DNA from 3 places in the Gordonia bronchialis DSM 43247 genome. Region 3 is predicted to be linked to each of the others. Evidence: predicted binding sites of a transcription regulator. Region 3 holds the regulator's gene; each other region holds the start of a gene.
The links. Region 3 encodes LexA, which represses DNA repair genes until DNA is damaged. Its sites were predicted from a motif close to CGAACANNTGTTCG; they were not measured.

Region 1 (4,200 bases), 530 kb from region 3:
CGGCCGCAACCGCGGCAGGGTGGCCATCTGCGCCCGGGACTCCACCTGGAACACCCCCACAGAGTCTGCGCGGCACAGCATTTCGTAGACTGCCGGCTCACTCAGATCAAGCTCGGCAAGGTCGACATGCAGGCCCTTGTGTTCGGCGACCAGGTCGATCGCATAGTGCAGCGCCGAGAGCATTCCCAGCCCGAGCAGGTCGAACTTCACCAGACCGATTGCGGCACAGTCGTCTTTGTCCCACTGCAGAACGCTCCGATTCTCCATCCGCGCCCATTCGGTGGGACACACGTCGGCGATGGGACGGTCGCAGATCACCATGCCACCGGAATGGATGCCCAGATGTCTTGGCATGCCGAGGATCTCACCGGCCAGGTCGGCGACCTCCGGTGGCGCCTCGTCGGGCAGACGGCTCCAGGCGTCCTGTTGACCGGTGCCGTAGCCGAGTGCCCGGGCCATGTCGCGGACCGCCGAGCGGCCTCGATAGGTGATGACGTTGGCCACCTGGGCGCTGTAGTCACGCCCGTAACGCCGGTACACGTACTGGATGGCCTCCTCACGTCGATCGGATTCGATGTCCACGTCGATGTCGGGTGGGCCGTCGCGTTCCGGGGAGAGGAACCGCTCGAAAAGCAACTTGTTGGCCACCGGGTCGACGTTGGTGATCCCCAGCGCGTAGCAAACCGCCGAATTGGCCGCACTCCCCCGGCCCTGACACAGGATGTCGTTGGCCTTGCAGAAGTCGACGATGTCGGCGACCACCAGGAAGTAACCGGGGAAATTGAGCGTCTCGACGATCGCCAGCTCGTGCTCGATCTGCCGGTAGGCCTGCGGATGCTGCGCGGGAGTGCCGTAGCGGCGTCGGGCCCGGGTCATCGTCAGCTCCCGCAGCCAGGTGATCTCGGTGTGCCCGTCGGGCACGTCGAACGGCGGGAGCTGCGGGGCGATCAGTCCCAGTTCGAAGGCGCAGTCGGCGGCCAGCTGTACCGCATTGTCGATGGCGTCGCGATGTGCGGGCAGCAGACGGGCCATCTCGTCGCCGCTGCACAGATGCGCCCCGGCAACGCCCGGCATCCAGCCGGCGATGGTATCGATGTCGGTGCGTGCCCGTACGGCTGCCATCGCCATCGCGAGCCGGCGCCGTCGGGGCCCGGCGAAATGCGCGCCGGTGGTGGCCACCGTCGCAACCCCGACGAGCCGCGCCACCCCGGCCAGTGCCGCGTTGCGGTCGTCGTCATCGGGCAGCCCCGAGGCGGTCAGCTCGACCGCCACGTCGTCACGACCGAACCGATCCACCAGGTCGCGCAGCGCCACCTCGGCCGCCGAGGCTCCCCCGCGGTCCAACGCCCGGCGCACCGCCCCCTTACGGCAGCCGGTGAGGATCAGCCAATGACCGCCGGCCGCCGACGACAGCGACTCCCGTTCGTAGCGCAGCAGCCCCTTCTCCCCGGCCACCATGTGCGCGTCGGCGATGGTTCGCGACAATCGCCGATAGCCCTCGCTGTCGCGGGCGAGGACCAGCAGATGCTCCCCCGGCGGATCGTTGTGGCCGGTGCGCGCCACGTCATGAGCCAGCGACAACTCCGATCCGAACACCGTCGGCATCCCGAATTCCCTTGCCGCCTCGGCAAATCGGACGATGCCGTAGAAGCCGTCGTGGTCGGTGATGGACAATGCCCGCAGATCCAGCCGCTGGGCCTCGGTGACCATCTCCTCCGGCATCGACGCGCCGTCGAGGAAGCTGTAGGCGCTGTGCGCATGCAGTTCGGCGTAGGGTACTGACGACGGTTCGGGCCGGACCGGATCGGGCCGGAAGGCCCCACGCTTGCGCGACCAGGCCGGACTGTCGCTGCCGTCGCCGGTGTTGTCACCGGGACCGAAGGCCTCGCCGGGACGCCCCGCACCCGGCGCCCGGCCCGAGAGCACCCGCTCCAGCTCCGACCACGTCGGTGGTCCCTGATCCCATCCCACGCCGACCAGTCTATCGAACATGATTTCGATACGACACTCGTCTGTCGGGTCACGATTCCGCAGACAGCGCCCTGCCCGCGATCGTCGGCCGTCGCACCACCATTGAGACCCCACCCGTCCGAGCGATCCATGTTGGACGCCATGCTCGACCACAACCGCCGTGAACTCATCGAGTCCGCACGAGGGCTACCGGACGCGACCGTCCGCCTCCATCTTGTGCCCTCGCTGACCACCCCCATCTCGTTGATCAAGCATGCCGCGGCCGCTGAAAGGATCTGGTTTCAGCGTTTCTGGGCAGGACTCGACGAGGTGGAGTGCGATGGCTACTCGCGTCGCGACGAAGGCACTTTCACCGTGGCCGACGACGAGACCCTGAATGACGTCATCGCCGAGTTCGAAGGCGCCAGCGCCCGCTCACGGGAGATCGCAGCCCGCTTCGGCCTCGACGACACTAAACGCCAACCCCGCGAGGGCCTGGTCAGTATGCGATGGACCCTCCTGGCGATGATCGCCGAGTACGCCCGACACGCCGGTCACGGTGACATCCTGCGCGAACAGATCCAGACAGCCATCAGTGGCCACCCCCGCCGATAGTCCGCGGACGGACATTCCGTGACGTGACGGACTGCGGTCGAGCCACGGCCATCGTCGGCGGAGTGTTTAGCGTGGGTCGTGGTGACAGCGGATTCGCGCGCAGCCGATTAGCGTGTAGACGTTGCCGTCCGGCAATGTAAGTGTCACTCTGAGTTGCAGAAATCTTGTTCCCGAATCAACCAGGACACACAGCACATGCGGAACTACTTCATCACCGGCGGCAACGGCTTCATCGGCCGCCGGGTCATCGAGCGTCTGCTGACCGTGGACCGCTCCGCCACCGTCCATGCTCTGGTCCGCGAAGGTTCGTTGTCGCGGTTCACCGAGATGCTGGCATGTCTGCCGGACGCCGATCGGGTCACCCCCGTCGTCGGCGACATCACTGTCCCCGGACTGGGGCTCGACACCGCCGATCTGCCCGACATCCATCACGTCGTCCACCTCGCCGCCATCTACGACATGGCCGCCGACGCCGATGCCCAGCAGACCGCCAATGTGGCGGGCACCGCGCACGTCGCCGACTTCGCCGTCGCCCGAGATGCGTTGTGCCATCACGTGTCGTCGATCGCGGTCGCGGGCGATCACCGCGGCGTCTACACCGAGGACGATTTCGACACCGGGCAGGGTTTTCCGTCGCCCTATCACCGCACCAAGTTCGAGGCCGAACGCGTCATCCGCGAACGAGAGGGGTTGCGGTGGCGGGTGTATCGGCCATCGGTGGTGGTCGGTGACTCCCGCACCGGCGAGATGGACAAGATCGACGGTCCATACTACTTCTTCGGACAACTCGCCGCGCTCGGGAAACTGCCTTCGGCGCTGCGTATTCCGATGCCCGACCTCGGGACGATCAACATGGTGCCGGTCGACTACGTCGCGCACGCCATCGTCGCGCTGCTCGACGTCGATCCGGACCGGAGCGGACTCGTCTTCCATCTCAGCGATCCCCGACGCCGCACGATCACCGACATGTACAACGCCATCGCGCCTGGCTTCAACGCCCCCAAGGGATTCGACGCTCTCCCCCATCGCCTGATGGAGCCTGCACTCACCCTGTCGGCGATCGGGCCGCTGCGGGTGGGCCGGAACCTGATCGCCGCCCAGCAGGGTGTACCGCCCGCCGTCCTCGACACCATGTCGCTGCCCGTCGACTTCCGCGCCGATCACACCGTGGCCGTCCTGGCCGATCACGGCATCACCCTGCCCGACCTCGAGGAGTACGGCCCCCGACTGTGGGAGTACTGGGCCCGCCACCTCGATCGCAGTCGCAATCGACGGCCTGATCGCCGTGGTCCGCTGGTGGGCAAGAACATCCTCATCACCGGCGGCTCCACCGGCATCGGCAAGGCGACCGCCCGCATGTGTGTGGCACGTGGCGCCAACGTCTTCATCGTGGCCCGCAACGCCGACGACCTCACCGCCACGGCTGCCGAGCTCAATGCGACGGCCAGCAAGAAGGGCATCCCGCCCGGCCGCGTGTTCGCCTACCAGTGCGACATCACCGACGAGGAGGCGGTGAGTACCCTCATCAAATCCGTTCTCGCCGAACATGATCACGTGGACATCCTGGTGAACAACGCCGGCCGGTCGATCCGCCGGGCCACCCTCAACTCGGTCGACCGCAGCCACGACTATCAC
Region 2 (4,200 bases), 2.6 Mb from region 3:
GAATCACCCTTGGAGCCAACCGAAGTCACCGCTTCAGCTTCGGCGAGACGCTCGGTGTAACGAATCGCTCGATACTGCACTCCGCGGTCCGAGTGGTGAATCAGTCCGGCCACATCCTGGCCGGCACGATCACGCGCCCACAATCCCATGTCTAAGGCGTCCAATGCGAGGTCGGTGTGCATCGTGGTCGAGACCTGCCAGCCGACGACCACGCGCGAGTACACGTCGAGGATGAACGCCGCGTACACCCACCCGGAGTGGGTGCGGATGTAGGTCAGGTCCGCCACCCACAAGGTGTTCGGCGCCTCGGCGGTGAACTGCCGGCCGACTCGGTCGGCCGGTTGCGGGGTTTCGGCGCCATCGCTGCGGGTGGTCCTGCGTGTCTTCAACCTCGGTATCCCTTGCAGTCCATCGGCTTTCATCAATCGTTCGACAGTGCAGCGCGCCACGTCGATATCCTTTCTGCGTAGTTCGGCGTGGACCTTGCGGGCACCGTAGACGCCGAGATTGTCGGCGTGCACGGTGCGGATCTCGCCGAGCATCTCCCGGTCACGCACCGTGCGTGGCGCCTCGGTCTTGTTCGCACTCAGGTGGGCTCGTACCGTGGACGGAGCGATCTGGGCGGCCGTGTCGCGTAGGGCCGCGCAGATCGGATCGACTCCGTGTTCGTCGCGAGAAGCGGCGACGAACTCCACGATCAACGCTGTGGGCGGTCGATCTCCGCGGCAAAAAAAGCCGACGCCTGCTTCAAGATCGTGTTCGCCCGCCGCAGCTCGCGGTTCTCCCGCTCGAGCTGCGCGATCCGCTCGGAATCGCTGCTCGTGGTACCCGGCCGCTGCCCGCCATCGATTTCGGCTTGCTTGACCCAGGTGCGTAGCGCCTCCGGGTGCACACCGAGTTGATCGCCGATCCGTTTGAACGCTCCCGGCCGTGTGGCCGGGTCCTTGCGGGCTTCCACCGCCATCCGCGTCGCTCGCTCCTTCAGCTCAATGCTGTACTTCCGAGGTGCTGCCATGCTCTCCATCCTTCACAGGTTCGAGAGCCTCCGACGAACCCGGGGCGGTTCACTTCGACATCAACTGCGAATCCTGCGGGGACAGACGAATCCCGCGCCGCCGAGCCCGGTCGCGGTCTTCGGTCAACGATCCGTCCGGATCCAGATAGCCGAGGATCTTCTGCCCCACCTTCCCGATCTGGGTGGGCGTACACGATCGGGCGGCATCGACCAGCAGCATTTCCGCGGCGTGCTTCTTCTCCGGAATCACTGCGGCGGGAATCTTGTCGAGCGCCTCCAACACCGCGGTCACATGACTTGGCCCGAGAGCGCCCTCAGCCACCGCGTCGGCCAGATACGGATGTTTCGGGGTGAGTCGTTCACCCTGCATCGAATACTTGGCACAGATCGCGTCCATCGCCGCGACCCGACCACGCAGATCAGTGATCCGCAGCCGGTCGTCCATGAACTGGCGGATCGACTTATGGCCGGTCTTGGTGAACGCACCACGGTCCGAGATGTCCATCACCCGCCGATGCCCCAACCCCCACAACCGGCGAGCGATCAGCTCATGGGCTTCGGCCACCTCCACGACCTGCGCATCCGACAAACCCGAGGACTCCGCCGCGGCGATCTGATCGACCACCTGCCCCAACAGCGCATACAGGGCCGGCAGATCACCGTCGGGGCCCGACGACTCCGCAGACTCCCCAGTCGGTGCCGGATCGCGCCCGGTCGCGATCCGCGCGGCCATCAACGCCGCATACGACTGCGGCAGATCCGGCTCCCACCCCTGACCCGGCCGCCACACCTCCCACGACTCGAACCCTGCCGACGAACGCGAGTCATCCGGCAACGGCTGATCGCCTGGCTGAACGTTGTACTTGTTGTCGGCCACCGAACCCCCTCCCCGCCGTATCGAATCTATGTTCGACAATACCGAGCAGCCGGCGAGCACGCAAGGGGAATCGCAAACCTTTTCGAATGAATCTGTAACACGCGGCGCTGCAACATGTTTCATCGCTGAATGAGCTTGGCTGAGCGTTCGACTTCGGGTTGCGGCGGGCGACGGTATTCGAACCCGGCTCGAATTGATTCTCGATCACCTGGCCGCCAGAGCACGGGCAACCGCCTCAGCGCTTCCCCACGACAGCGATACCCCGGCACCACCGTGGCCGTAGCAGGCCAGGGTGGGCAGGCGCTGCCCGTCGACCCAGCCGCAACGGACCGACGGTCGCGTCGGCCGTAGCCCGACGCCCCGCGATACGACAGGTTGCCCCGCGAGTGCGGGAACGCGGGCGATGGCGCGCCGCAGGATCGCGGCCTCGGTTGCGGTGTCGATCTCAGTGGACCAGTCGCCGGCCAGGGCGGTGCCGCCGCACACCACGTCGTCGAATCGCGGTATCACATAAGTCATTCCGTCGGGGGCGAGCTCATCGACATACCAGTCGGTGAGCCCCGGATTGCGCAGACGAACCACCTGCCCGCGCACGGGTTTCGGTGGGGCTTCGTCGGCAATCAGTTCGGCAGAACGGATTCCGGCCGCGACGACGACCGCGTCGGGGTGGAAGCACTCAGTATCGGACAGTGTGGTGATGTGACGGTTGACGAAGTGTGCACTCCCGGCCCGATTGCGTAGCCACGGCAGATAACGTGACATGTCCACAACCGGCAGTGCGGCCGTGAATCCGCGTAGCGCGCCGTCGGGAAGCTCGGCCAGGTCGAGTTCCCGGTACGACGGTAGACCCACTGCCCACGAGACATCTGTTGAGTCGTCACGGATGATGTAGCGGCCGTCACGGATTGCGACACCGGCTGCCGGATCGTGATGTGCGACGTACTCGAGACGTTCGCGGGTGACCCATGACCAGGCGAGCACCTCGGGATCGAGGGAGACACCGTAGGGGAACCACACTGCGCCGGCAAGCGGGGAACAGTCGTAGGGATGCGCAGCGTCGGAGATCACTGTCACCGTCGCGCCGCGGTCGAGAAGCTCGCAGGCGATGCTCAACCCGATCACGCCGGCGCCGATAATGTTGACGCGCAGCGGATTCGGCATGCTCATTCTGATACCTCCCGCCGGTCCGCGTGAACGGCTGCCTCAATCAATCCCTCACCGCGAGCATACTGAGGTCCTGGTCACCGCAGGGGACTCCTGGTAAGCGCACCAAAGGTTCAGCCCGTCCGTGGTGGGCAAAACCTCGGCGCTTCGGGACTGTCAGCAGTACAGTCCGCACATGAGAATTCTGTACGCCTGGCCTGCGCTTTCATCCTGATCGCGTCCGTCTGCCTCGTTTCGGCGGCGGCGAAGGCCACGCCATCCTCGGGGATCTCCGCAGTCACCCTCGCCGAAGATGACATCCCGGCCGGGCTGCTGCCCTTTGTTCCCGACGGCGTGCACGTCGCAGTCCGCGAGATCACCATCGCCCCCGGCGGGACCACCGGCTGGCATTATCACGCGGAGATCTCGTGGGTCTGGTCCGAGCGGGGACGCTCACGCATCCGGGGTCCGACTGTGTGCCCGTCGTCTATCGCACCGGCGACATCATCAAAGAGCCACGCGGACAGAAGAACACACACGTCGGGCGAAACCTCGGAACCACGCCGGTCGTGCTGGACGTGCTCTACCTCATCCCGCTCGGCAAGCCACTCTTCGAGGATGCGCCGGTTCCGGCATGTGACCGATAGTGGACAGAAGACGATGCCCGCACCCCGCGAGTGTGGGGTGCGGACATCGTTGTCTCACTGGTGGTTTCGATACGCTCCGCACTCGTTCCTCGCGCGGAGCTACTCAACCAGCAGAAGAAGTGGCGCTGCTCATGAGCAGAGAAGCGGCGTGCTACTCAACCAGCAGAAGAAGTGGCGCTGCTCATGAGCAGAGAAGCGGCGTGCTACTCAACCAGCAGAAGAGAAGTGGCGCTGCTCATGAGCAGAGAAGCGGCGTGCCACTCAACCAGCAGGGTGATCAGCTGTCAACGCCGACAACCTCTTTCGCGATCTCGGCAATCCGGTTCTCGCTGGCCGAGATGACGCGCTGACGATTCTTGTGCGCCTCCTCGAAGTGCAGGATCGTGCGGATGTCGGCCGGTTCGGTGAGCTCGTTGACCGCTGCGACGGCGTCGCCCACGTTCAGGTCGGCGTAGTCGTCGATGGGCAGCTCGTCGGCGTCGACGATGCCGGTCGCCTCCCGGACCTGATGCAGGGCG
Region 3 (4,200 bases):
CAGATCGTCGATCTCGCGCTGGAAGTCGTCGAGCGAGTCGAAGGAGCGATACACCGACGCAAACCGCAGGTACGCCACCTCGTCGAGGTCCCGCAGCGGTCCGAGGATCGCCAAACCCACCTCGTTACTGGGGATCTCGGCCGAGCCACTGGCCCGTACGGCGTCCTCCACCTGCTGTGCCAGCTGAGCGAGGTCGTCGTCGCCGACCTCACGGCCCTGACATGCCCGCCGAACCCCGCGCATCACCTTCTCGCGACTGAACGGCTCGGTGACACCGTTGCGTTTGACCACCGCGAGCACCGCACTCTCGACCGTCGAGAACCGGCGACCGCATTCGGCGCATGCGCGGCGCCGCCGGATCGCCTGCCCCTCGTCGGCGACACGTGAGTCGATGACCTTGGTGTCCTCGTTCTTGCAGAAGGGGCAGCGCATCTGTTCCTCACGCCTGTCGCGGGACGCGCCGGCACATGCGATGCGCACGCCGGGTCGGTTCCCGACCGGTCCCTGTGTCATCGAGGATACCGCCCGTCGATCAACGGTATGCGGGGGTGAGCAGCGGCTGCCCGACCCGAAGTCCGCTGGACGGCATGTCATTCAGCTCGACGATCTCGTCGATGACCGTCTGACGCGGCATGTCCGGGGCCACCCGGGCGGCGATGCTGCTCAACGAATCCCCGGCCCGCACGTGGACGACCTGCGTGCTGACCGGTTGCGGGGACACCGAATCGGCGTAGTTGTTGCCGACGATGCCGATCACCCAGACGGTCACCGCGAGCGCCACCCCGACGAGGACGCCGACCGCGGTGGCACGCCGACGGGCGTGGATACCGCTGATGGGCGTGCGCCCGCCGCGATGCCCGACGGGCTGAGCGCACCGTGTGCCGCCCGCACCGACTCCTGCCGCGGTCAGGTCCGCGGGCCGGTCGGTGCGCCCCGCCGGACGGCGGGTGCGCCCCGCCGCGTCCGGCGCCGGCCGGGCGGTTCGACGCGGGGTGCTGCGCGGGTGGGTGGCCGGACGCCGGCTGGTCGGATCAGGCGTCGTGACACTCGGTGCGGACGGTGTCCGCAGGGGAACATCAGGACGAGTAGCGCGCTCGACTCGCGACGAACCGACGGTGCGCGGGCTCATGGTGGCGATGCTCATGGTGGCCTCCGAACTCGGGATCGTCCCTGGTGGGACGACCATCTGGGATGGTCTGTCGGCAGTCATCGGACCCGTGATCGACGTCGCCCACGTGTTCGATGAACTGATGTTCGAGTTGTACCACGCGCCTCCGACAATGTCTCGCGACACGTCGAACAGATGTTTGAAGATGTCCGAACACTCCGCTAGGCTCGGCCACAGACAGCGAAACGGAGACCGGCGACATTCAGATCAGCGCGATGGACACCAGTCAGAAGCCCGCCGACGAAGAGCACAGCCACACCCTGCCGGCCGGTACCGACAAATGGCCGCCCCCGGCGGTCCACCACCGGCATGTCATCCCGCCGCACCGCGGCGGCCAGAGAGAGGAATCAACCAGATGAGCGACTCACGGCCGAAGCGCACCGGCGCCCGCGGCGCCGATCGCGATCAGGACACCACCCCCGCCGATCCGATCGTCGCCGAGGCGTCGCTGACCCCGCGTCAGCGGGGGGTGCTCGACGTGATCCGAAAGTCCGTGCGCGAGCGCGGATATCCGCCGAGCATCCGCGAGATCGGCGACGCGGTGGGCCTCACGTCCACTTCCTCGGTGGCGCATCAGTTGCGCACCCTCGAGCGCAAGGGCCTGCTCAAGCGGGACCACAACCGCCCGCGCGCGGTCAACGTCCAGGAATCCGAGCCCGCACCGTCGGCCGAGAACCTGCCCACACCGACGTTCGTACCCGTCCTCGGGCGGATCGCCGCCGGTGGACCGATCCTCGCCGAGGAGGCCGTCGAAGATGTCTTCCCGCTCCCGCGTGAGCTCGTCGGGGACGGATCCCTGTTCCTGCTGCGCGTGGTGGGCGAGTCGATGATCGACGCCGCCATCTGCGACGGGGACTGGGTGGTCGTGCGTCAGCAGAACGTCGCCGACAACGGCGACATCGTCGCCGCCATGATCGACGGCGAGGCCACGGTGAAGACCTTCAAGCGCAAGGACGGCCACATCTGGCTGATGCCGCACAACGAGCACTTCCAGCCGATCCCCGGCGACGACGCCGCCATTCTCGGCAAGGTCGTCACGGTCATGCGCCGCGTGTAGATCCGACGCAGTTCACCTCGCGCGGGTCTGATCGGTCACACCGGTCAGACCGCGGTCGCGTGCCGTGTCGCGGCGGCGTCGAGCACCTCGGCCGCGGCCGCACGCGCATCGCCGGGGTCGGCGGTGGCCAGCGCGGCCGCGGCCGCCGCGCGGCAATCGTCCAGGGTGACCTCGGCCAATCGTGCGCCCACGCCGGCTGCGGCGACCGGCGCGCTCGACAGGGAGGTCACCCCGAGTCCGGTGAGCACGCATGCCAGGTTCGGGTCGGCGGCGGCCTCGCCGCAGACCCCCACCGACTTGCCGAGCTCCTGACCGGCGGTCGCGACACTCTCGATGAGTTTGAGTACGGCCGGTTGCCAGGGATCGGTCAGGGCGGCGAGGTCGGCCGACATCCGGTCGGCGGCCATCGTGTACTGCGTCAGATCGTTGGTGCCGATCGACACGAAGTCCACCTCGGCCAGGATGGCGTGGGCCAGGATGGCCGCTGCCGGGATCTCCACCATCACGCCGGGCACCATGCCCCGGCCGCGAACCTCCGCGGCAAAGGCCGCCGCCTCCCGGGGACTAGCGATCATCGGTGCCATCACCCACGGCGTGGTGTTGAGTGCGGCCGCTGCCTGGGCGATGGCATCGAGCTGGTGGGCGCGAATGTCGGGATTCTCGATCGCGATGCGGTCGCCGCGCACACCGAGGGCGGGATTCGCCTCGTCCTTGTGGTTGACGAACTTCAGTGGCTTGTCCGAACCGGCGTCGAGACTGCGCACCACCACCTTCTTGCCGGCGAAGGCCTCGAGCACCTCACCGTAGATGCGGGCCTGCTCGTCCACCGAGGGCTCATCGGCGCGGTCGAGAAAGGCGAGTTCGGTGCGGAACAGCCCGATTCCCTCGACCGGATATTTCGTGGCCGTGCGGGCCGATGCCCCGTCGGCGACGTTGGCCAGGACCGAGACCTCGTGTCCGTCCGCGGTCCGGCCGGGGCCCTGCCATCCCGACACCGCCTGCGCATGCCGTCTACTCGCCTCGACCTGAGCGCGTGCCGAGGCCTCGTCGGGCTCGATAGCCAGGGTGCCGCGGTTGCCGTCGACCAGGACGGGGGTACCGGCCTGAACCTCGGAGAGACCGGAAACGGCCACCACACAGGGGATTCCGAGCTGACGAGCGATGATGGCGGTGTGGCTGGTCGGTCCGCCGAAGCGGGTGACGAGTGCGACGGTGGTCGACGGATCGAGTCCTGCGGTGTCCGCGGGCGCGAGGTCGTCGGCCAGCAGAACCGACGGCTCGGTGGGTTCCGGGACCCCCGGCTCGGGCAGCCCGAGCAGTTCGGCGAGAACGCGGTCTCGCACGTCGTTGAGGTCGGTGACGCGTTCGGCCATCAACCCGCCGAGCTTGGTGAACATGGTCGCGAACTGCTCGGTGGCCGCGGCCGCCGCAGCGGGTGCCGTTGCGCCCTTGCGGATCAATCCGGATGCCGCGCCGATCCAGCCGCGGTCCTCGGCGAGGCCGGCGGTGGCCGCCAGCACCTCCGCCGCCGCGCCGGAACTATGTGACGCTCGGTCGCGCAGGCGTCCCGCGACGACGCCGGCGGCGTCGGTGAACCGTCCGATCTCCGATTCCCGATCGGCCTCGGCGACCTCGGTGCCCACGCCCAGGGTCTCCGGGTCGTGGGACGGCCGCTCACCCGGCCAGATGGCCGGCCCATAGGCCAACCCTCCGACGACCGGTGTGCCCTGCAATGTCGACCCCGCCAGTGTCTCGGTCACTGAGGACCCCTCTCGATCGTCGTCTCGTCCGGCGCGCCGTGCCGGCGCCTCATACGACCTCCCGGTCGCGTGTGCACAACAGGCCGGCGCGTCCCATCCAGGTGATCACGGTCGCGCCGGTGGCGACCACCCGGTCGTGTGTGACTGGTGCTCGCCGATTTCAACGCCCGTGATCAAAGTTACAAGAAATGCTTGACTTGTCAACGCAAACAGGC

Region 1: GBRO_RS08630 (error-prone DNA polymerase) is a predicted target of LexA. The motif match lies at 1,986-1,999, and genes of this name have one in related genera.
Region 2: GBRO_RS23105 (DUF222 domain-containing protein) is a predicted target of LexA. The motif match lies at 1,914-1,927, and genes of this name have one in related genera.

What each region holds. Positions count from the first base shown of each region.
Region 1 covers NC_013441.1:1,826,238-1,830,437, reverse strand. The annotation lists gene GBRO_RS08630 (error-prone DNA polymerase) at 1-1,971, opposite strand, end outside; gene GBRO_RS08625 (DinB family protein) at 2,113-2,565, shown strand; gene GBRO_RS08620 (SDR family oxidoreductase) at 2,761-4,200, shown strand, end outside.
Region 2 covers NC_013441.1:4,988,198-4,992,397, reverse strand. The annotation lists one part of gene GBRO_RS23115 (IS3 family transposase) at 1-733, opposite strand, end outside; AL1L pseudoknot at 609-737, opposite strand; one part of gene GBRO_RS23115 (IS3 family transposase) at 733-1,015, opposite strand; gene GBRO_RS23105 (DUF222 domain-containing protein) at 1,065-1,892, opposite strand; gene GBRO_RS23100 (FAD-dependent oxidoreductase) at 2,097-3,059, opposite strand; partial or broken gene GBRO_RS23095 (cupin domain-containing protein) at 3,249-3,682, shown strand; gene GBRO_RS23090 (hypothetical protein) at 3,960-4,200, opposite strand, start outside.
Region 3 covers NC_013441.1:2,353,959-2,358,158, reverse strand. The annotation lists gene nrdR (transcriptional regulator NrdR) at 1-432, opposite strand, end outside; gene GBRO_RS11030 (LysM peptidoglycan-binding domain-containing protein) at 533-1,144, opposite strand; gene lexA (transcriptional repressor LexA) at 1,524-2,225, shown strand; gene GBRO_RS11020 (putative PEP-binding protein) at 2,270-3,985, opposite strand.